3 linked regions of the Nonomuraea africana genome follow. The protein of the gene in region 1 interacts with the protein of each later gene in a pairwise test. Links are inferred from orthologs where the notes say so. Each region holds a gene or a part of one and is shown in the gene's direction. Other genes may lie near its edges. The genes, in order: ndk, H4W81_RS44305 and H4W81_RS31350.

Region 1 (6,979 bases):
CTGCGGATGACGGGGCCGGGCGCCGCTCTCTATGGGCTGTCGCTGTGCTTCCCCGGCGTGCTGGCCGGATACCTGCTGGGCACCGGCGTGCAGATGGTGCTCCTGGGCCGGCCGCAGTCGGCGCAGCAGCTGGTCGACAGGTTCGTGGGGGCGCTGCATCTGTGGGTGCTGATCGGCGGGTTCCTGGTGGTGGCCGTGATCATGCTGGCGGCGCTGCTGGGACGGCGTGCGGGCGCACGGGCTGCCACCGCGACGGAGTCGGGCGCCCCCGAGACGTTCTCGGTGGAGGAGAAGCCGCAGGCTGAGGGCTCCGATGTCCTGCTGGTGTCCGGCGAGGAGGCGGCGGGGCGCGGGCCGTACGAGAGGATGTCCCCGCCGGAGGGCACGGGGCCCGACGACCAGAAGGGCGGCGCGGACCGCTCCGGGGCTGCGGACCCGACACAGGCGACGGCAGGCTCGGACGGCCGGGCGGACGACGCGGTGATCGGGTCTGATGGGCAGTCGGACGATTCGGACGGGCGGGCGGACGATGCGGTGGCCGGGTCTGATGGGCGGCGGGCCCGTTCTGACGGCGGAGCAGACGATGAGGCGGGCGGGCCTGAGGGGCGCCCAGGCGGCGCCGGCGGGTCTGAGAACCGGTCAGGCGGCGTTGGCAGGGCTCAGCGAAGGTCAGGCGGGGCGGCGGGCGATGACGGGCCCACTGACCCGTTCGGGCTGGCCGGAGGGTCTGGTGGGGCACTCGGCGGCGCGGTAGAGGACGCTCCCACGGGAGAGGTTCCGCGCGTGCCCGCCTCGCGCGTCCGGCCATCGCCTGGCGCGATCCCACCCCAGGCCGCTGCTCGGGATCGCCTTTCTGGTGGCACGCAGGGTGAAGGGGCCCGTGACGGCGGCGCGGCACGAGGCCCCGTCGATGGAGGGTCGCCGGGCCGGTCCGACGGCAGCCGTGGGTCCAGCGGGTCGTCGTCTGACGGGTCCTCGTCCGACGGGTTTCCGTCCGACGGGTCCGCAGGCGATGGGTCCTCGGTCGAGGGGGATGGGGCCGAGCGTCCGGAGGAGGGGACGGGGCCGATGCCGGTCGTTCCGCCGCCCGCGCAGTCGCCCGAAGACTCCGAGCCCGACTAGGTGAACGCCGCCGAGCACGGGGAATGCGCGAGAGGGCGGTAAGCTTCGCGCGTTCGCCGCATTTTGCGACCAAGACATCCAGTTCAAAGGAGAACCACCAGTGTCCGAGCGCACTCTTGTCCTGATCAAGCCCGACGGGGTGAAGCGCGGCCTCATCGGTGACGTGATCGCTCGTATCGAGCGCAAGGGCCTCAAGATCGCGGCCATGGAGCTGCGCCACCTCGACGCCGAGACCGCCAAGGTCCACTACGCCGAGCACTCCGAGCGGCCGTTCTTCGGCGAGCTGGTGGAGTTCATCACCTCCGCGCCGCTGGTGGCGCTGGTGGTCGAGGGCCCGCGCGCGATCGAGGCCTTCCGCTCGCTGGCCGGTCTGACGGACCCGGTGAAGTCGGCTCCCGGCACGATCCGCGGCGACCACGCGCTGGAGATCGGCGAGAACGTCGTCCACGGCTCCGACTCGCCCGAGTCCGCCGCGCGCGAGATCAAGATCTTCTTCCCGGACCGCTTCTGACGGTCCCCTCCGCGCCGGCCCCGCTTTCTGTGGGGTCGGCGTTTTTTGTTTTGTACGGCAAGCCCGGCTCGAGCGCCGACGCCCGTCACCGGCTGAGGTCTGTCCAGGGGACGCTCCTCGGGATCCGCCGGCCGGGCGCCGCCACGGACCACGCCAAATCGGCCCCACGCCGAACCGGTCACACCCGCCCAAGCCGGTCCCGCGGAGAAGGTCCCATAGCTTCGGACCACGGGTGATCGCGCCCCTCATGCCTCTCCAGGTCCGCTGCTGCCTTGGGCCTCTCCCCAAGTGGAGGGGCTGAGGGTCTGGGACTCATGAGAGGGCGGCTGAGGGCGGTCGCAGGTGTGCGAGGAGGACGCGGGGTGTAAGGGGTTCGGAGAGAGTGGGCGGGCTCGTGGAGTGTCGGGGCTGAGGGCGGTCGTGGGGCTGCGAGAGAGTGGGTTGAGCCACGGGTCCTGGAGCGGGCGGGTTGAGGGGTTTCAGGGTTCGGGAGACGGCGGGTTGAAAGACGCGGGTGTCCCGAGACGGCGGGTTGAAAGACGCGGGTGTCCCGAGACGGCGGGTTGAAAGACGCGGGTGTCCCGAGACGGCGGGTTGAAAGACGCGGGTGTCCCGAGACGGCGGGTTGAAAGACGCGGGTGTCCCGGAGCGGGCGGGTCGAAGGGCGCGGGGGCCGTAGTGGGCGGGCTGAGGGTTCGGGGGTCTCCTCCGGGGTTCTGAGGGAGGGGTTCGGGGTGGGTTTTGGGTGGGGATTAAGGTCTTCGATTGCTGGATGACCTTGCTCGTATGCGATCCCCTTCCCCCACCCCCCGCCTGGGGTTTTGTGGGCAAACTGGTGGTGGGGAAGAGGCGGCAACTTTTTGGTGGGGCTCGGGGCTCATTGCGCTCGCAGATGGGTACGTCACGTTACGATTCGAATGCGATCCGTAATTATTCGCGAACGACGTTACGGAAGGCTCGTTCCCCATGGGCAGCAAGCTCGCCTTTCTCGGCCGCGACATGGCGGTCGACCTCGGCACCGCCAACACGTTGGTATACGTGCGTGGCCGCGGAATCGTGCTCAACGAGCCGTCCGTCGTCGCGATCAACACCACCACGGGCAAGATCGTGGCGGTGGGGATCGAGGCCAAGCGCATGATCGGCCGCACGCCGGGCAACATCGTCGCCGTGCGACCACTCAAAGACGGGGTGATCGCCGACTTCGACGTCACCGAACGCATGTTGCGCTACTTCATCCAGCGCGTCCACAAACGCCGTCACTTCGCCAAGCCGCGCATCATCATCGCCGTGCCCAGTGGCATCACCGGCGTCGAGCAGCGCGCGGTGAAGGAGGCCGGCTACCAGGCGGGGGCGCGCAAGGTCTACATCATCGAGGAGCCCATGGCTGCCGCGATCGGCGCCGGGCTGCCCGTGCACGAGCCGACCGGCAACATGGTCGTCGACATCGGCGGCGGCACCACCGAGGTGGCGATCATCTCGATGGGCGGCGTGGTGACCAGCCAGTCGATCAGAGTCGGCGGCGACGAGCTCGATCAGGCGGTGATCACCTTCGCCAAGAAGGAGCACTCCCTGATGCTCGGCGAGCGAACCGCCGAGGAGATCAAGATGGCGATCGGCTCCGCCCGTCCCTCCGACGACGAGTTCCACGCCGAGATCCGCGGGCGCGACCTGGTGAGCGGGTTGCCGAAGACGATCGTGGTGTCCGCCGCGGAGATCAGGAAGGCGATCGAGGAGCAGGTCAACTCCATCGTCGACGCGGTGAAGACCACGCTCGACAAGTGCCCGCCCGAGCTGTCGGGTGACCTCATGGACCGCGGCATCGCCCTGACCGGCGGCGGCGCGCTGCTCAAGGGGCTCGACGAGCGGCTGCGAGACGAGACGGGCATGCCGGTCCACCTGGTGGAGAACCCTCTCGACTCGGTCGCGCTCGGCTCGGGCAAGTGCGTGGAGGAGTTCGAGGACCTCAGCTCCGTGCTCGTCCCGGAACCGCGTCACTGAGATGAGGGACACGCGCCGGGCCCGGCTCATTCTCGGCCTGCTGCTCACCGTCGCTCTGGTCGTCCTGACCGTCGACCACCGCACGGGGCAGAGTTCGCCGCTGGGACCCGTGCGCGGGGCGGGGGCGTCGCTGTTCGGCACGGCCGAGCAGGTCGTCACCGGCATCACGCGTCCTGTGGGTGAGTTCGTCAGCGCCGTCGCCGGCTCCCTCGGCGCGCAGCGCAGGATCGAGGAGCTGGAGGCGCAGAACGCGAAGCTCCGCGCCGACCTGGCGACAGGCACCCTCGACAAGGCCCGCTCGGCCGAGCTGCGCAGGCTGCTCGGTAGCTCGCAACGCGGTGGCTTCACGGTCGTCACCGGCAGCGTGATCGCCCGCAGGGGCCATCCGGGGTTCGAGGACGCGGTCGAGATCGACGCCGGCACCGACGACGGGGTGCGGCCCGAGATGACCGTCCTCAACGCCGACGGCCTGGTCGGCAGGGTGGTGCAGGCCTCGTCCAGGACGTCGACCGTGGTGCTGCTGAGCGACCCCGCCTCCTCGGCGGGCGCGCGGCTGGAGAGAGGCAACGAGATCGGCGTGATCAACGGCGTGGGCGAGTACGGCAGGCTGGTGCGCTTCCGGCTGCTCGACTCGACCGCGCAGCTCACGCCCGGCACCCGCATCGTCAGCTTCGGCTCGCAGCGCGGCGTGCCGTACGTGCCGGGGGTGCCGATCGGCGTGATCGAGCGGGTGGAGGCGACGCCGGGGGAGCTGACCCGCATCGCCTACGTGCGCCCCTTCGCCGACCTCAGCGCGCTCGACGTGGTGGGCGTCGTGGTGTCCGTGCCCCAGCGCGACCCGCGTGACGCGGTGCTGCCCATCAAGGACGGCAAGCGGTGATGGCCGTGCTCGCGGTGATCGCCGCCCTGCTGCTCCAGCTGACCGTCGTCAACAGGCTGTCGCTGCCCGCGGGCGGCGTGCCCGACCTGGTGCTGCTGGTCCTGATCGGGGTGGCGCTGTCCAGGGGGCCCGCCGCGGGAGCGGTGATCGGGTTCAGCGCGGGCGTCCTGGTCGACCTGACGCCGCCGACGGCGCACGTGCTCGGGCAGTACGCCTTCGTCTACGCCCTGATCGGCTACCTGGCCGGGCGCGGGATCGGCGGGCCGGTCTGGACCGTCGTGCTCTGCGTGCTGGCGGCTCCGCTGCTGGCCGCCGGGGTGGCCTGGCTGATCGCCGATCCGCGAGTCTCGAGCCCGGCGCTCGCGCTGACGCTGCCCGTCACCACGGTCTACTCCCTGCTGCTGGCGCCCGTGGTCGTCTGGCTGGTGGCGGGGGACAGGGCGCGGGGGGTCCTGGCGTGATCCGCATGCGCACGCGGCTCGTCGTGCTCCACGTGCTGGTCATCACGATGCTCGTGGTGCTGTCCGTACGGCTGTGGCAGGTCCAGATGATGCGCGGCGCCGAGTTCGTCAGCGCCGCGACCGAGACCAGGACGAGAGCCGTCGTCGTGCCCGCCGTGCGCGGGCAGATCCTCGACGCCTCGGGCCGGCCGCTGGTGCGCAACAGGACCGCGCTGGTGGTGTCGGTGGACAGGACCGAGCTCATCAGGATGAAGGACGGCGGCGCGGCCGTGCTCAAGCGGCTGTCGGAGGTGCTCGGCAGCCCGGTCAAGCTGCTGGTGCGGCGTCTCACGCCGTGCGGTCCGAAGGTGACCAGGCCGTGCTGGCCGGGCTCGCCGTACCAGCCGATCCCGATCGACCTGAAGGCCACCACGCGCGAGGCGCTGCAGATCCTGGAGCGCCAGGAGGAGTTCCCCGGCGTGACGGCCGAGGTGCAGGCCGTACGGGAGTACCCGGGAGGGAAGGCCGGCGCGCAGATGCTCGGCTACCTCCAGCCGGTCACCCAGGACGAGCTGAACAGACGCGCGGGCCTGAAGGCCGCCTTCTCCGGTGTCGACCTGGTCGGCCGTGACGGCCTGGAGGCGATCTACGACCACTACCTGCGCGGGACGCCGGGGCTGCGGCGGGTGCAGGTCGACAGGATGGGCAAGGCGCTCGGCGTGGAGCAGCAGGTGGCGCCGATCCCCGGCGACACGCTGATCACCAGTATCGACGCGCGGGTGCAGAAAATCGTGGAGAAGGCCGTGGACGGGGCGATGAAGAAGGCCCCGAAGGCCGACGGCGCCGCGGGCGTCGTGCTCGACGCGCGCACCGGCAGGGTGGTGGCGCTGGCCAGCGCGCCCGGCTACGACCCCGCCATCTGGACAGGGGGCATCTCCGAGAACGAGTACCAGCGCCTGCTGTCGGAGCGCGCGGGCAAGCCGCTGATCTCGCGGGCCATCAAGGGGGAGTTCGCGCCGGGCTCGACGTTCAAGGTGTCGTCGGTGTCGGCGATGCTGCGCGCGGGATATCCGCTGAAGGGCACCTACAGCTGTCCCGGCTCCTTCATGGTCGGCAGCCGGTCGTTCAGCAACTTCCGCGGCATCGGGCTGGGCTCGCTGACGCTGCACACCGCCCTGGTGAGGTCGTGTGACACGATCTTCTACAAGGCCGCCTACGAGCAGTGGCTCAAGGACGGCGGCCTGCGGCCGAAGACGCCGCCGAAGGAGCGCTTCGCCAACATGGCCAGGGCCTTCGGGTTCGGCCGTCCGACGGGCATCGACCTGCCGGGCGAGTCGCCAGGGCGCATCCCCGACCGCACGTGGAAGAAGAACCTGTGGGCGGCCACGAGCGCCGACAACTGCCGCAGGGCGCGCACCGGCTACCCGGAGGTCGCCGACAAGTCTCGAGCCGCCTTCCTCAAGCGGCTGGCCTACGAGAACTGCCTGGAGGGCTACCTGCTGCGTCCGGGTGACGCGGCCAACTTCTCCATCGGGCAGGGCGACGTGCTGGTCACGCCGCTGCAGCTGGCCACCGCCTACATGGCGCTGGTCAGCGACGGCAGGCTGCGCAGCCCCAGGATCGGATGGGCGCTGGTACGGCCGGGCGGCAAGGTGGTCAAGCACATCGACGTCCCCGTCACGGGGAAGCTGCCGCTGAGCCCGCACGAGCGGGCCTACATCAAGAACGCCCTCAGCCAGGTGGCCTCCGACGGCACCGCGGCGGGCGCGTTCTCGGGGTTCCCGATGAACAAGGTGAAGGTCGGCGGCAAGACCGGCACCGCCGAGGTGTGGGGCAAGGCGGACACCTCCTGGTTCGCCTCGTTCGCGCCGACCGCCAGGCCGCGGTTCGTCGTCGTGGTGATGGTGTCGCAGGGCGGCATGGGCGGGTCCACGGCGGCGCCCGCCGTGCGGGAGATCTACGAGGGCATCTACGGCCTCAAGGGCAAGCCGCCCGCGATGCCCGACACCAAGCTGCCGACGATCAGGA
Region 2 (6,889 bases), 8.6 Mb from region 1 along the record:
GCCCCCGCCGCCGCGAAGCCGCTGGAGGGGGTGAAGATCGAGGTCGCCGCCAAGTGGACCGGCGAGGAGCAGACCAACTTCGAGGCGGTGCTCAAGGCGTTCCAGGAGAAGACGGGCGCCGTGGTCACCTACGCCTCCACCGGTGAGGACACCGGCGCCTACCTCGGCCCGCGCATCCAGGGCGGCAGCCCGCCCGACGTGGCGATCCTCCCGCAGCCGGGCCTGGTGCAGCAGTACGCCGACCAGAAGGCGCTCAAGCCCCTCAGCGCCGAGGTCCAGAAGCAGATCGACGACAACTACACCCCGTACTGGAAGGAGCTCGGCTCCGCCGACGGCCAGGTGTACGGCGTGCTGGTCAAGGCCGCGCACAAGTCGATCATCTGGTACCGCGACGCCGCGTTCACCGACGCCGGCGTGCAGGCCCCCACCACGTGGGACGAGCTGCTGAAGACCGCCCAGGCGGTCGCCGACTCCGGCACCCCGCCGTTCTCGCTGTGCGGCGCCTCCGGCTGGACGCTCACCGACCTGTTCGAGAACGTCTACCTCTCGACCGCGGGCCCCGAGAAGTACGACCAGCTCGCCAAGCACGAGATCCCGTGGACCGACGCCTCCGTCGTGACCGCGCTGGAGAAGATGGCGCAGATCTTCGGCAAGAAGGAGTACATGGTCGGCGGCAACACCGGCGCCCTGCAGACTGACTTCCCGACCTGCGTGACCCAGGTGTACGGCCAGGACAAGGGCGCGATGGTCATCGAGGCCGACTTCGTGGCCGCCTCCGCCACCCAGTCCGGCGCGAAGATCGGCGAGAGCGCGAAGATCTTCCCCTTCCCGAAGGTCGGCGACACCGCTCCCGTCGTGCTGGGCGGCGACATCGGCGTGGCGCTGAAGGACTCCCCCGGCGCGATGGCGCTGCTGGAGTTCCTGGCCTCCAAGGAGGGCGGCGAGGTGTGGGCGAAGCTGCCCGGCTACCTGTCGCCGAACCGCAACGTCTCGCCGGACAACTACCCGAGCGAGCTGACCAAGCAGCTGGCCCAGACCATCATCTCCGCCGGTGAGACCGTCAGGTACGACATGTCCGACCTCGCGCCGAGCGCCTTCGGCGGTACGGACGGCAAGGGCGAGTGGAAGGTGCTCCAGGACTTCCTGCGCAACCCCGCGGACGCCAAGGCAGCCGCCAAGGCCCTGGAGACCGAGGCCGCCAAGGCCTGGAAGTAAAGGGGCGAGGCCGTGACCGACCGGTTGAACGGCCCGACCGACCCGCGCGACGAGGTGTCGCGCGGGTCCTCCCCCGGGCCAGAACCCACCCCCCAGACGGCGCTCTCGGGCTCCACCTCCACGGAGAACCCCGACCCCGCCCACACCCCTGACACCGCCGCCGACGCTTCCGCCTCCTCCCACGAAGAGCCGGAGCTGGCGACCGCGGGAGCGGCCGCGCCCACCGTGGCCGACGCGCCGGGCAAGCCCCGGCTGGGCCCCTCGGCCGCCGTCGCCTGGTTCTTCGTGCTCCCCGCGATGCTCCTGCTCGGCGTCTGGGTCATCTATCCGATCATCTACTCGATCTTCCGCAGCCTCTACGACGCCACGGGCAACCAGTTCGTCGGCCTGGAGAACTACGGCACGATCTTCACCGACTCCGGCACGCTCACCACGATCAGGAACAACCTGATCTGGGTGGTGGTGGCCCCGATCCTGGTCACCACGCTGGGCCTGATCTTCGCGGTGCTCACCGAGCGCATCAAGTGGGCGACCGCGTTCAAGCTGATCGTGTTCATGCCGATGGCCGTCTCGCTGCTGGCGGCGGGCGTCATCTTCCGCCTGGTCTACGAGGAGGACCCGGACCGCGGCGCGGCCAACGCGATCATGTCCACGATCTCCGGGGTCTTCTCCTCCGGCGGCGGCCTGGAGGGGGCGCGGCCGAGGGAGAACGACACCTCACCCGTGGCCGCCGAGGGCGGCGCGGTCGTCACCAAGCAGCCCGCCCAGGCGGGACAGCCGGTGCTGGTCCCGCTGGTCGGGCTCAAGCCCGAGGCCGTGCCCGCCGAGGCCCAGCCCGCCAAGCCCGCCGCGGGCGACGGCCTCACCGGAACGGTCTGGCTGGACTTCACCCCCGGAGGCGGAGGCAAGGCGGGCGAGGTCGACGGCACGGAGAAGGGCCTGCCGGGGGTGACCGTGGAGGCGGTCAGCGGCGGCCAGGTCGCGGCCACCGCCACGACCGCCGCCGACGGCACGTTCCGCTTCGACGGCCTGGCCCCCGGCTCCTACACCGTACGGCTGCCGCAGTCGAACTTCGAGGCGCCCTTCAACGGCCTGACCTGGCTCGGACCCACCCTGATCACGCCCGCGATCATCGGCGCGTTCGTCTGGGTGTGGGCGGGCTTCGCGATGGTGCTGATCGCGGCGGGCCTGTCGGCCATCCCGCGTGACGCGCTGGAGGCGGCGCGCATCGACGGCGCGACCGAGTGGCAGGTCTTCAGGAAGATCACCGTGCCGCTGCTCTCCCCCGTGCTGCTCGTCGTGTTCGTCACGATGATCATCAACACGCTGAAGGTCTTCGACCTGGTCTTCATCATCGCGCCGGGCTCGGTGCAGCCGAACGCGAACGTGATCGCGCTGGAGATGTGGCGAGTCTCCTTCGGCGGCGGCAACAACCAGGGGCTCGGCAGCGCGTTGGCGATCTTCCTGCTCATCCTGGTCCTGCCGTTCATGATCATGAACATCCGCCGGTTCAGGAGGGAGCAGTGATGGCTCACGTCCAGGCGGGAACCGTGAAGCGAGGTCCGCTCAGCAAGGTCGTCGACCGTCTCGGCAGCGGCGCCGTCCAGGTGCTGATGATCCTGATCGGCCTGTTCTGGCTGGTGCCGACGCTCGGCCTGCTGGTGGTCTCGATGCGCGACGAGACCGCCAACAACGCCGAGGGCTGGTGGACGATCTTCACCAAGCCCGCCGAGCTGACGCTCAGCAACTACGCCAGCCTGCTGGCGACCGGCTTCTCCGCCTCGTTCTGGAACACCGTCCTGATCACGGTGCCGACCACGATCCTGGTGATCGGCATCGCGGCGATGGCCGCCTACGCCTTCGCCTGGATGGACTTCAAGGGCCGCGACCCGCTGTTCCTGGTCGTCGTCGGGCTGCTGATCGTGCCGATCCAGATCGCGCTGATCCCGATCGCCACGCTCTACGGCCAGGCCGGCATCTTCGGCACGATTCCCGGCGTCGTCCTGTTCCACGTCGCCTTCGGGCTCCCCTTCGCGATCTTCCTGCTCCGCAACTTCTTCGTCGGCATTCCCGCCTCGCTGCTCGAGGCGGCGCGGATGGACGGCGCGTCGGAGTGGAAGATCTTCTCGACGGTGGTGTTCCCGCTCGGCAAGCCCGCGATCGCGTCACTGGGCATCTTCCAGTTCCTGTGGGTGTGGAACGACCTGCTCATCGCGCTGGTCTTCGCCGACGCGGCGAACCAGCCGATGACCAAGGCCCTGCAGTCGCAGATGCGACAGTTCGGCACCAACGTGGACATCATCGCGCCCGGAGCCTTCCTGTCGCTGATCATCCCGCTGGTCCTGTTCTTCGCCTTCCAGCGCTACTTCGTGCAGGGCATGATGGCCGGTTCGGTGAAGTGACCCCATGGGCGCCCGTCTCGCGGCGGCAGGCGGGCGCCCTCTTTGTGATCTTTTCAGTACGGCATGCGCCCCGCTCTCCCTGATCGGTAAGGTGCATGACCATGGCCGGTCGTCCCCTCCACGAAGTAGTCGAATCCGGGTGGGCCAGCGCCCTCGAGCCCGTCGCCGAGCGAATCTCCCTCATGGGTGACTTCCTCCGCGACGAGATCGCAGCGGGCAGGCAGTACCTTCCCTCCGGACCCCATGTCCTGCGAGCCTTCAACCAGCCCTTTGACGAGGTCAAGGTGCTGATCGTCGGCCAGGACCCCTATCCCACCCCAGGACACCCCGTCGGGCTGTCCTTCTCCGTGGCTCCCGACGTGCGCCCGCTGCCCGGCAGCCTGCGCAACATCTACAAGGAGATGGAGACCGACCTCGGCCTGCCCCAGCCCTCGAACGGCGACCTGACCCCCTGGGCCGACCAGGGCGTCCTGCTCCTCAACAGGGTGCTGACCGTCATGCCGGGCAAGCCCGCCTCCCACCGGGGCAAGGGCTGGGAGGAGGTCACCGAGCAGGCCATCCACGCCCTCGTCGCCCGCGACAAGCCGATGGTGGCCATCCTCTGGGGCCGCGACGCGCGCAACCTGGCCCCGATGCTCGGCAGCGTGCCGCGCATCGAGTCCGCGCACCCGTCCCCCCTGTCGGCCCGCAGCGGCTTCTTCGGCTCGCGGCCCTTCAGCCGCGCCAATGAACTGCTCATCCAGCAAGGCGCGACACCTGTCGAGTGGAAGCTGCCCTAGGCTCTTTTCCCATGAGTGATGAAGAAAAGTTCCTCCGCCTCACGGTCGAGCTGACCGTCGAGGTGCTGGACGTCGCCGCCCTGCAGGCGGCCGCCCTCGCCGAGATCCGGCACCCTGACGCCGACCTCGACGAGGACGAGCGCAAGGAGCAGGCCGAGCTCGTGAGCTCCGACGAGACGGGCGCGACCGCGCTGCAGTGGCTGATCGAGCCCGACCACGTGCTGTCCCTGATCGAGCATGTCCAGGAGGTCGAGCCGCGGGAGGCCGTCCTGGGCGTCGAGCCCTCCGAGGGGCCCAGCGACGAGGACGAGGACGACCACGAGGGTCACGACCACTGACGCCCGGGGTGGGTGGGAGCCCGCGCTCCCACCCACCGCCCTAGGATCGACAACATGATCGTTGCTTTCTCCATCACGCCGCTCGGGGTCGGCGAGGGCGTCTCCGAACCCGTCGCGCGTGCGGTCAAGGTGGTGCGCGACAGCGGGCTGCCCAACCACACCGACGCCATGTTCACCACGGTCGAGGGCGAGTGGGACGAGGTGATGGGGGTGATCAAGCGTGCGGTGGAAGCCGTGGGCGAGGTCGCTCCCCGCGTCAGCCTGGTCTTGAAGGCGGACGTACGGCCCGGCGTCACGGACGGCATGACCGGCAAGGTCGAACGCCTGGAGGCACACCTACGCGCCTGACCCTCCGGCGCCGATGGTCACACGTCCTCCTTGGAGACGCACGGCCTCCTTCACGCCGGCGATCAGCCACTGACTGCCTATGGCGTGGAGGTCTCGGGAGACTCGAGATATGTCTTGACTGTCCTATAGACGCGTCATATCGTGACGATACGCGACATATCTCGAAGGGGGATCGATGAGAGTACCTGTCCTGATCGTCGGCGCCGGCTACGCGGGACTGAGCGCGGCCACCATGCTCGCCTGGCGCGGCATCCCCGTCCTCCTGGTCGAACGGCACGCCGGCACCTCCGTCCAGCCCAAGGCCTTCGGCGTCAACACCAGGGCCATGGAGCTGCTGCGTCCCGTGCCGGGACTGGAAGAGGAGCTCGCCGGCATCCGGCAGGGCGTCGGGGACGGCATTCGCATCGCCGTCGCCTCCAGCCTCACCGATCCGGAGCCGAACGTGCTCTTCGACACCAGCGCCTCGCCCTTCCCCACGCATCTGTCCCCCGCCGCCGACCTCGGCGTGCCGCAGGCGGAGGTCGAGCGCGTCCTGCGCGCCAAAGCCGAGGAGCTGGGCGCCGACCTCCGCTTCTCCACCGAGTTCGTCTCCCTGGAGCAGGACGACGACGGCGTGACCGCGCTCATCCGCGCCGAGGACGGCACGGAGACGACCGTCCGCGCCGAGTACGTCATCGCCGCCGACGGCTACCGCAGCCCGCTCCGCGAGCAGCTCGGCATCCCGACCTCGGGCAAGGGCGTGCTGAACCACCTGCAGTCGATCATGTTCGACGCCGACCTCAGCACGCTGGTCAACGAGGACGAGGTCACCCTCTGGTACCTGCAGAACCCCGAGCTCACCGGCGTCTTCGTCATCGGCACCGGCGTCGGCGCGCACGTGCTGGGCGTCAGCTACGAGGGCGAGCCCGACCCCGACCACGAGAAGCTCGTACGGCTGGGCGTGGGCGTGCCCGATCTCGACGTCACCGTCCTCGACACGGCGACCTTCACCACCGCGCATATCCTCGCCGACCGCTACCGGGAGGGAAGAGTGTTCCTGGCGGGCGACGCCGCGCACACCATGCCCCCGACGGGCGGCCAGGGCGGCAGCACCGCGCTACAGGACGGCTGCGATCTGGCCTGGCGGCTCTGGCTGGTCATCACCGGCCAGGCGGGCCCCGGCTTCCTCGACTCCTACGACGCCGAACGCCGTCCGATCGGGGAGCTGACCGCCGACGCCCAACTCGCCAACCTGGGCTTCCGCCTGCCGCCCGCCCAGCGCGTCGACGACTACCCCGAACCGCTCGACGACCCGTTCGGGGCGCTGCTCGGCTACCGCTACCACTCCTTCGCGATCCTCCCCGAACTCGGAGAGGACGGCTCCCTTCTGGAGGATCCGCGCACTCCTCACGGACGTCCTGGCGGGCGAGCCGCGCACGTGGTGCTCGACTGGGACGGCCGTCCGATCTCCACGCACGACCTGTTCGGCTCGGGATTCGTGCTGCTGGCCGGGCCGTACGGGGAGGCGTGGGTCGAGGCCGGCCGCGCGGTGCGGGACCAGCTCAACGTACGGCTGGCGCCGCACAGGATCGGCGGTGAGCTGCTCGATGAGGAGGGGGTGTGGCTGGAGCGGTACGGGGTGACCAAGAGCGGCGCGGTCCTCATCCGGCCGGACGGCTTCATCGCCTGGCGCAGCATGAGCGCCGACCTGGACCCGGCGGCCACCCTGGAAAGGGTCCTCCTCCGCATCCTCGCCCGCACAGCCTGACCCCAGACACCCGCGCCACCGCGTCCCTAAGTCTCTATTAGAGACTCACTCGCTATATGC
Region 3 (6,841 bases), 5.9 Mb from region 1 along the record:
GGTGACCATCGAGAGGTACGGCCCGAGCCCGGTCCTGAACAGGGGCGTCTCGGGATTGCTCGGCTCCCACGGGCGTAGCCACTCGGCGTTGCGCAGGCGGGTGTCGCGCCACACCCGCACGTCGCCAAGGCGTAGCGGGCGCAACCCCACCGGCCCCTCTGTCAGGGTCACCGGCCAGCCACGTAGTCGATCCACATCTCTCATCATCCCCCGAAGACGCGGCAGGCCGCCATGGATCGGGGCCAGGTCAGCGTGGGTGGTCGCCGCCGCGGATCTGGTCGACGGCGTGGCCGAGGATGGGGGCGAGGACGGCCACGCCGTCCCGCACGCCTCCCGACGATCCGGGCAGGTTGACGATCAGGGTGCCGTCCGCCTGTCCGGCCAGCCCGCGCGACAGGACCGAGGTGGGCACCTGGTCGCGGTTCGCCTGCCTGATGGCTTCCGCGATGCCAGGAATCTCGCGAGAAATGACCTTGGCCGTCATCTCCGGCGTGAGGTCCTGGGGGGTCAGCCCCGTCCCGCCGGTCGTGACGATCACGTCGTAACCCTGGGCGACCCCGGCCCTGAGGGCCTCCTCCACCGGCGTGCCGTCGGGCACCACGACAGGTCCGGTCACCGTGCAGCCCGCGTCGGAGAGCAGCGAGGCCAGGAGGGGTCCTGACTTGTCGGCGTAGATGCCGGCGGAGGCGCGGTTGGAGGCGGTGATGACGAGCGCGCGGATCAAGGACGTCTCCAGAGCCCGGTCTTCCCGCCGGTCTTCTCCTCCACCCGCACGTCGGTGAGCACGGCCGCCGGGTCCACCGCCTTCACCATGTCGATGAGGGCGAGCCCCGCCACGGTGACCGCGGTCAGCGCCTCCATCTCGACGCCCGTCCGGTCGGCGGTCTTCACCACGCAGGTGATCTCCACCCCGGAGTCGACCACGGCGAGCGTCACCGACACGCCGTGCAGCGCGATCGGGTGGCACAACGGGATGAGGTCGGGCGTGCGCTTCGCGCCCATGATGCCCGCGATGCGGGCCACGCCGAGCGCGTCGCCCTTGGGCACCTCGCCCGAGCGCAGCAGCGCGACGACCTCCTCCGAGAGCACGACCCGCCCCGTGGCGGTGGCCGTGCGGACGGAGACGTCCTTGCCCGCGACGTCGACCATGCGCGCGGCGCCGGTCTCGTCGAGATGCGTGAAACCACTCATATCCGAATCACCTGTACAGAAGCCCCTGAGGGCACGTCGGTCACCTGCTCGGGCACCATGATGAGGCAGTTCGCCGAGGCGAGCGCGGCCAGCTGGTGCGAGCCCTGCCCGTGCACCGGCGTCACCGTGCCGTCGTCGGCCAGCACGCCGCGCAGGAACGAGCGCTTCCCCTCGGGCGAGCGCAGCGGCTCGAGGAGGTGGGCCTGCCGGGTGACGGGCGGTCCCGCGGGCAGGCCGCGCATCTTGCGCAGCGCCGGCCGTACGAACAGCTGGAAGGAGACGTAGGACGACACCGGGTTGCCGGGCAGGGTGAAGATCGGGACGTTGTCGTCGCCGACGACGCCGAAGCCCTGCGGCATGCCGGGCTGCATGGCGACCTTCTCGAACTTGACGGTGCCGAGCGGGCCGAGCGCCTCCTTCACCGGCTCGTAGGCGCCCATGGAGACCCCGCCGCTGGTGATGACCGCGTCGGCGCGCACGAGCTGGGCGTCGAGCTGGTCGAGGAAGGCCGCGGGGTCGTCGGTCACCGTGCCCGCGCGGAAGCCGTCGCCACCGGCCTCGCGGACGGCCGCGGTGAGGGTGAAGCTGTTGGAGTCCCAGATCTGGCCCGGGCCCAGCGGGGTGCCGGGCTCGACCAGCTCGGCGCCGGTCGAGAGCACGACGACGCGCGGGCGCGGGCGCACCCAGACGCGGCGGCGTCCGGTGCCCGCGATGATGCCGAGCTGGGCGGCGCCGATCGTGCTGCCGGGTTTGAGCACGACCTCTCCGGCCTGCACGTCCTCCCCCGCCCGCCGTACGGCGTTGCCCTCGGGCACGGCGCGGTGGATGCGCACGGTGGCGGTGCCGCCGTCGGTCCACTCCACGGGCACGACCGCGTCGGCGCCCGCCGGCAGCGGCGCGCCCGTCATGATGCGGACGGCGTGCCCCTGGCCGATCGCCCTGAGCTCGCCCGACCCCGCCGCGATGTCGTCGATGACGGGAAGCGTCACCGGCGCGGAGGCGACGTCCGCCCACCGTACGGCGTAGCCGTCCATCGCGGAGTTGTCGAAGGGCGGCAGCGGCACCGGGGAGGAGACCTCCTCCGCCAGCGTCGTGCCGAGCGCCCGCTCGAGCTCGACCTCGAGCGGGGCCAGCGTGCGCACCGTGGCGAGGATGTCGGCCAGGTGCGCGTCAACTGATTTCATCGAGGAACTCACGCAGCCACGGTACAAAGTCCGGGGCGAGATCCTCACGATCGGCGGCGAACCTCACCACCGTGCGCAGGTATTCGAGCTTGTCGCCCGTGTCGTAGCGGCGGCCGCGGAACAACACGCCGTGCACGGGGCCGCCCGCCTCGTTGCCGCGCCCGGCCAGCGTGCGGAGGGCGTCGGTGAGCTGGATCTCGCCGCCCCTCCCGGGCGGGGTGTTCTCCAGCACCTCGAAGACGGCGGGGTCGATCACGTAGCGGCCGATGACCGCCCAGTTGGACGGCGCCTCGTCGACCGGTGGCTTCTCCACCAGGTCGGTGACGCGCACGACGTCGTCCTCGGAGGTCGGCGAGATGGTGGCCACGCCGTACAGGGAGACCTGCTCCTTGGGCACCTCCATCAGCGCCACGACGCTGCCGCCGTAGGTGTCGCGCACCTCGATCATGCGCTTGAGCAGGTGGTCGCGGTAGTCGATCAGGTCGTCGCCGAGCAGGCAGGCGAAGGGATGGTCACCGACGTGCTGCTTGGCGCAGAGCACGGCGTGCCCGAGGCCCTTGGGCGCGCCCTGCCGTACATAGTGCAGGGTCGCCAGCGAGGCAGGCTCGAGGACCTGGGAGAGCCGTTCCTCATCGCCCTTGGCCTCAAGGGCGCCTTCGAGCTCGAACGCGCGGTCGAAGTGGTCTTCGATGGAGCGCTTGTTCTTGCCGGTCACCATCAGCACGTCGAGGAGCCCGGCGGAGGCGGCCTCTTCGACGACATACTGGATCGCGGGCTTGTCGACGATCGGCAGCATCTCCTTGGGAGTTGCCTTGGTCGCCGGGAGGAACCGGGTGCCCAGACCCGCGGCGGGCACGACGGCTTTCGTCACAGGGTCGAAGTCAGCCATACAGGCGACCCTACTGGAGGTATCTGTGGACAAGCTGAACCTGCGCCGCAAGCTGATGGAGCAGCGTGCCGCCCTTCCCGAGCAGAAGCGGCGGGAGAACGCCCGGCGGATCCGCGAAACGCTGCTCGACCAGCCCTGGGTGCAGATGGCCGGACTGGTCGCGTGCTACTGGTCGATCGGCGACGAGCCGGACACGCACGGGCTGGTGTTCGCGCTGTGGAAGCACGGGGCGACGGTGATGCTGCCGGTGCTGCGCGACGACAACGACCTCGACTGGGCGGTCTACGACGGGCCCGACACGCTCGCGCCCGGCCGCTTCGGGATCATGGAGCCGGTCGACGCGCGCAGGGGCGTCGAAGCGATCCGCACCGCCGCGCTGGTGATCGTGCCCGCGCTGGCCGTCGACAGGACCACGGGTGTACGGCTGGGCCGCGGCGGCGGCTCCTACGACCGCGCGCTCGCCAGAGTGGGGCCGAACGTGCCGACGGTGGCGCTCCTGCACGACGGCGAGCTGATCGACGGGATCCCCGCAGAACCCCACGACCGCCGGGTCCGCTGGGCCCTGCATCCAGGCGGCCTTGTGAAAACGGACTAGCCAGGAGAGTACGCAACAATAGCCCTCAGGAAAGAGAGAGGGGGCCGGATGAAGCTCGACGTCTGGCTTCTTCTCGGGGCCGCCGTCGTCATCGCGGCCATCGCCTCGGTCAGGGTGGCGCACCTCAGCGGTCTGCCCAGCCTCCTGCTCTTCCTCGGCTTCGGACTCCTGCTCGGCGAGAGCGGATTCGGCATCCCCTTCGACGATCCGGAGATCGCCCAGCAGGTCGGCCTCGGCGCCCTGGCGCTGATCCTGGCCGAGGGCGGGCTCACCACGACATGGAGCCATGTCCGAAAATCCGTGCCGACCGCGATGGCCCTCGCCACACTCGGCGTGGCGGTCAGCATCGTCGTCGTGGCGCTGGCCGTCCAGGGTCTGCTGGGCGCCGACTGGCGCAGCGCGCTGATCCTCGGCGCGGTCCTGGCCTCCACCGACGCCGCGGCGGTCTTCTCCGTGCTGCGTCGCCTCCCGCTGCCCACCAGGCTGTCGGGGATCCTCGAGGCGGAGTCCGGCTTCAACGACGCGCCCACGGTCATCGTGGTCGTGCTGCTCAGCCAGGCGGGCAGGCCCGTGCCGAGCGTGGGCGAGTTCGTCCTCCACGCGGTGATGGAGCTGACGATCGGCGCGGCGGTGGCGGGGCTGCTGGGTCCGATCGGCGCCTACGCGCTGCGCCGCGTGGCGCTGCCGGCCTCCGGTCTCTATCCGATCGCGGTGCTGGCGCTCACCTTCGTCGCGTACGGCGGAGCCGTCCTCCTGCACGGTTCGGGGTTCCTCGCCGTCTATCTGACGGCGCTGATCCTCGGCAACGCCAGGCTGCCGCACCGCGTGGCCACCCGCGGTTTCGCCGAGGGCGCGGCGTGGCTGGCGCAGATCGGCCTGTTCGTCATGCTCGGCCTGCTGGCCAGTCCCGGCGACATGCCGGTGGACGTCGTGCCGGGTCTCATCGCGGGAACGGTCCTGGTGCTGCTGGCCAGACCGCTGTCGGTGATGGCCTGCGCCTTCCTGATCAAGCTGGTCCGCCTCGACGGCGTCAACTGGCGCGAGCAGGCCTTCCTGTCGTGGGCGGGGCTGCGCGGCGCGGTCCCGATCGTGCTGGCCACGATCCCGTGGGCGCGGGGCGTGGGCGAGGCCGAGCACCTGTTCAACCAGGTCTTCGTCATCGTGATCGTGTTCACGCTGCTGCAGGGGCCGACGCTGCCCTACGCCGCCAGACTGCTCGGCGTGGCCGCCGAGGGCGAGGCGCGCGATCTCGACGTGGAGTCGGCGCCACTCGAGCAGCTGAACGCCGACCTGCTCCAGGTCAAGGTGCCGCAGGGCTCGCGCCTGCACGGCGTGGAGGTCTTCGAGCTCAGGCTGCCCGCCGACGCGGCCGTCACGCTGATCGTCCGCGAGGGCCGCACGTTCGTGCCCACGGCCACCACCAGGCTGAGAGCCGAGGACCAGTTGCTGGTGGTCGCCACGGCCGCCTGCCGCGACCAGGTCGAACGGCGGCTGCGGGCGGTCAGCCGCCGGGGCAAGCTGGCCGGATGGTACGGCGAGCGCGGTATGGAATGAGTCGCACCCAAGGAGCGTTTATGATTAGCAGTCGCGTACGTCGAGTGCCAACCTGAGGAGGAGCGCGTGCCCACGTACCAGTACGTCTGCAACGACTGCGGTCAGCCGCTCGAGGTCGTCCAGAAGTTCTCGGACGACGCATTGACCATCTGCCCCGCCTGCGAGGGACAGCTGCGCAAGGTTTTCTCGGCTGTCGGCATCGTCTTCAAGGGCTCGGGCTTCTACCGCACCGACAACCGTTCCTCGTCCTCGACCGGCACGTCGACGACGACCCCCGCCAAGCCCGCCGAGAGCACCCCCGCCCCCGCTGCCGCCGCGACCCCCGCGCCGGCCGCCGCCTCTAGCTAGGCCGGTCCGCCTCGGCACCCAGCAGTTCGGGGCAGAGGCGGTCCAACAGGTGCTGGAGCTCCGGGTGCGGGCCCCAGTCGTCGACGATTTCCTTGAGTCCCTGCTTCGCGTGTGCGAGCAGGGTCTCGGCCACGTGGTCGCCGTAGGCGGTCAGCCTGAGCGACTCATCGTCCGTCGACCGCCTGACCAGCCCCGCCTCGATCAGCTGCTCGACGTACGGCCGGCCCTCGGCCCTGGTGACCCTGCCCCGCTCGGCCAGATCCTGGGCCCGGACCCAGCCCTCGCCGCCGAGCCTGGCGATGATCCAGACTCCCGCGGGCGGGATGCCGTCGAGCCCCGCCAGCGCGCCCAGCCTGGCGTAGTAGTCCTTGCGCAGGTCGTTGTCGGCCAGCCGGACCAGACCCCGCTCGACCTCGGCCAGCGACGACCGCTCGGCGGAGGTCGCGCCCAAGCCCTCGCCGAGGTCGACGGCCTTCACGGTCTGCCTGAGCGGCTGCTCGGGGATGAACCAGGACAGCGCGAACGCCACTGCCATGACCGGGGTCGCCACGGCGAACACCCTGGAGATCGCGTCGGCGTAGACGTGCAGGAACTCCGCCGTCAGCGCGGGCGGCAGCCGCTGGATGACGGTCGGGTCCGCCTCCACCTGCGCGGGGTCGAACCCCTCAGGCAGCCGCACCCTGGCGACGACCTTCCGCAGGTCGTCGTTGAGCCTGCCGGTGAAGACCGCGCCGAGGACGGCGACGCCGAAGGAGCCGCCGATCGAGCGGAAGAAGATGGCGCCCGAGGTGGCGGCGCCGAGGTCCTCGTAGCCGACGGCGTTCTGCACGACGATGACGAGGACCTGCATCACCATGCCGAGGCCGAGCCCCAGGACGAGCAGGTCGACGCTCATCATGAGCGTGGAGCTCTGCTCGGTCAGGCGGGAGAGCATGAACAGGCCGAGCGTGGCCACGGCCGTGCCGACGATCGGGAAGAACTTGTAGCGCCCCGTGCGCGAGACGATCTGGCCGCTCACGATCGACATGGTGAGCATGCCCGCCATCATGGGCAGCAGGTGGATGCCCGACGTGGTGGCGC

What was found.
Region 2: the proteins of ndk (region 1) and H4W81_RS44305 interact in binary tests that used the Escherichia coli proteins (3 or more experiments, as listed by UniProt). The link is inferred for Nonomuraea africana from one-to-one orthologs.
Region 3: the proteins of ndk (region 1) and H4W81_RS31350 interact in binary tests that used the Escherichia coli proteins (3 or more experiments, as listed by UniProt). The link is inferred for Nonomuraea africana from one-to-one orthologs.

What each region holds. Positions count from the first base shown.
Region 1 is NZ_JADBEF010000001.1:680,712-687,690, forward strand. What follows is about bases 1-2,927. They hold ndk (nucleoside-diphosphate kinase), read left to right. Parts: upstream 1-1,222; coding sequence 1,223-1,633; downstream 1,634-2,927. Other genes in these bases: H4W81_RS03075 (hypothetical protein), read left to right, coding at 1-1,122; H4W81_RS03085 (rod shape-determining protein), read left to right, coding at 2,600-2,927. In the rest of the region: more of H4W81_RS03085, read left to right, coding at 2,928-3,631; rod shape-determining protein MreC, read left to right, coding at 3,633-4,511; rod shape-determining protein MreD, read left to right, coding at 4,511-4,972; mrdA (penicillin-binding protein 2), read left to right, coding at 4,978-6,979. UniProt on the Escherichia coli protein: Major role in the synthesis of nucleoside triphosphates other than ATP. The ATP gamma phosphate is transferred to the NDP beta phosphate via a ping-pong mechanism, using a phosphorylated active-site intermediate.
Region 2 is NZ_JADBEF010000001.1:9,261,756-9,268,644, reverse strand. Bases 2,721-5,557 are described here. They hold H4W81_RS44305 (uracil-DNA glycosylase), read left to right. Parts: upstream 2,721-3,718; coding sequence 3,719-4,396; downstream 4,397-5,557. Other genes in these bases: H4W81_RS44290 (FAD-dependent monooxygenase), read left to right, coding at 5,258-5,557; H4W81_RS44295 (MTH1187 family thiamine-binding protein), read left to right, coding at 4,789-5,082; H4W81_RS44300 (hypothetical protein), read left to right, coding at 4,408-4,734; H4W81_RS44310 (carbohydrate ABC transporter permease), read left to right, coding at 2,742-3,617; H4W81_RS44315 (ABC transporter permease), read left to right, coding at 2,721-2,742. Also shown: H4W81_RS44320 (ABC transporter substrate-binding protein), read left to right, coding at 1-1,215; more of H4W81_RS44315, read left to right, coding at 1,228-2,720; more of H4W81_RS44290, read left to right, coding at 5,558-6,829. UniProt on the Escherichia coli protein: Excises uracil residues from the DNA which can arise as a result of misincorporation of dUMP residues by DNA polymerase or due to deamination of cytosine.
Region 3 is NZ_JADBEF010000001.1:6,618,215-6,625,055, forward strand. What follows is about bases 2,286-5,074. They hold H4W81_RS31350 (5-formyltetrahydrofolate cyclo-ligase), read left to right. Parts: upstream 2,286-3,289; coding sequence 3,290-3,859; downstream 3,860-5,074. Other genes in these bases: glp (molybdotransferase-like divisome protein Glp), read right to left, coding at 2,286-2,375; galU (UTP--glucose-1-phosphate uridylyltransferase GalU), read right to left, coding at 2,362-3,264; H4W81_RS31355 (potassium/proton antiporter), read left to right, coding at 3,908-5,074. Also shown: H4W81_RS31325 (GNAT family N-acetyltransferase), read right to left, coding at 1-204; H4W81_RS31330 (MogA/MoaB family molybdenum cofactor biosynthesis protein), read right to left, coding at 248-724; cyclic pyranopterin monophosphate synthase MoaC, read right to left, coding at 721-1,191; more of glp, read right to left, coding at 1,188-2,285; more of H4W81_RS31355, read left to right, coding at 5,075-5,413; H4W81_RS31360 (FmdB family zinc ribbon protein), read left to right, coding at 5,480-5,761; H4W81_RS31365 (MFS transporter), read right to left, coding at 5,754-6,841. UniProt on the Escherichia coli protein: Involved in the removal of 5-formyltetrahydrofolate.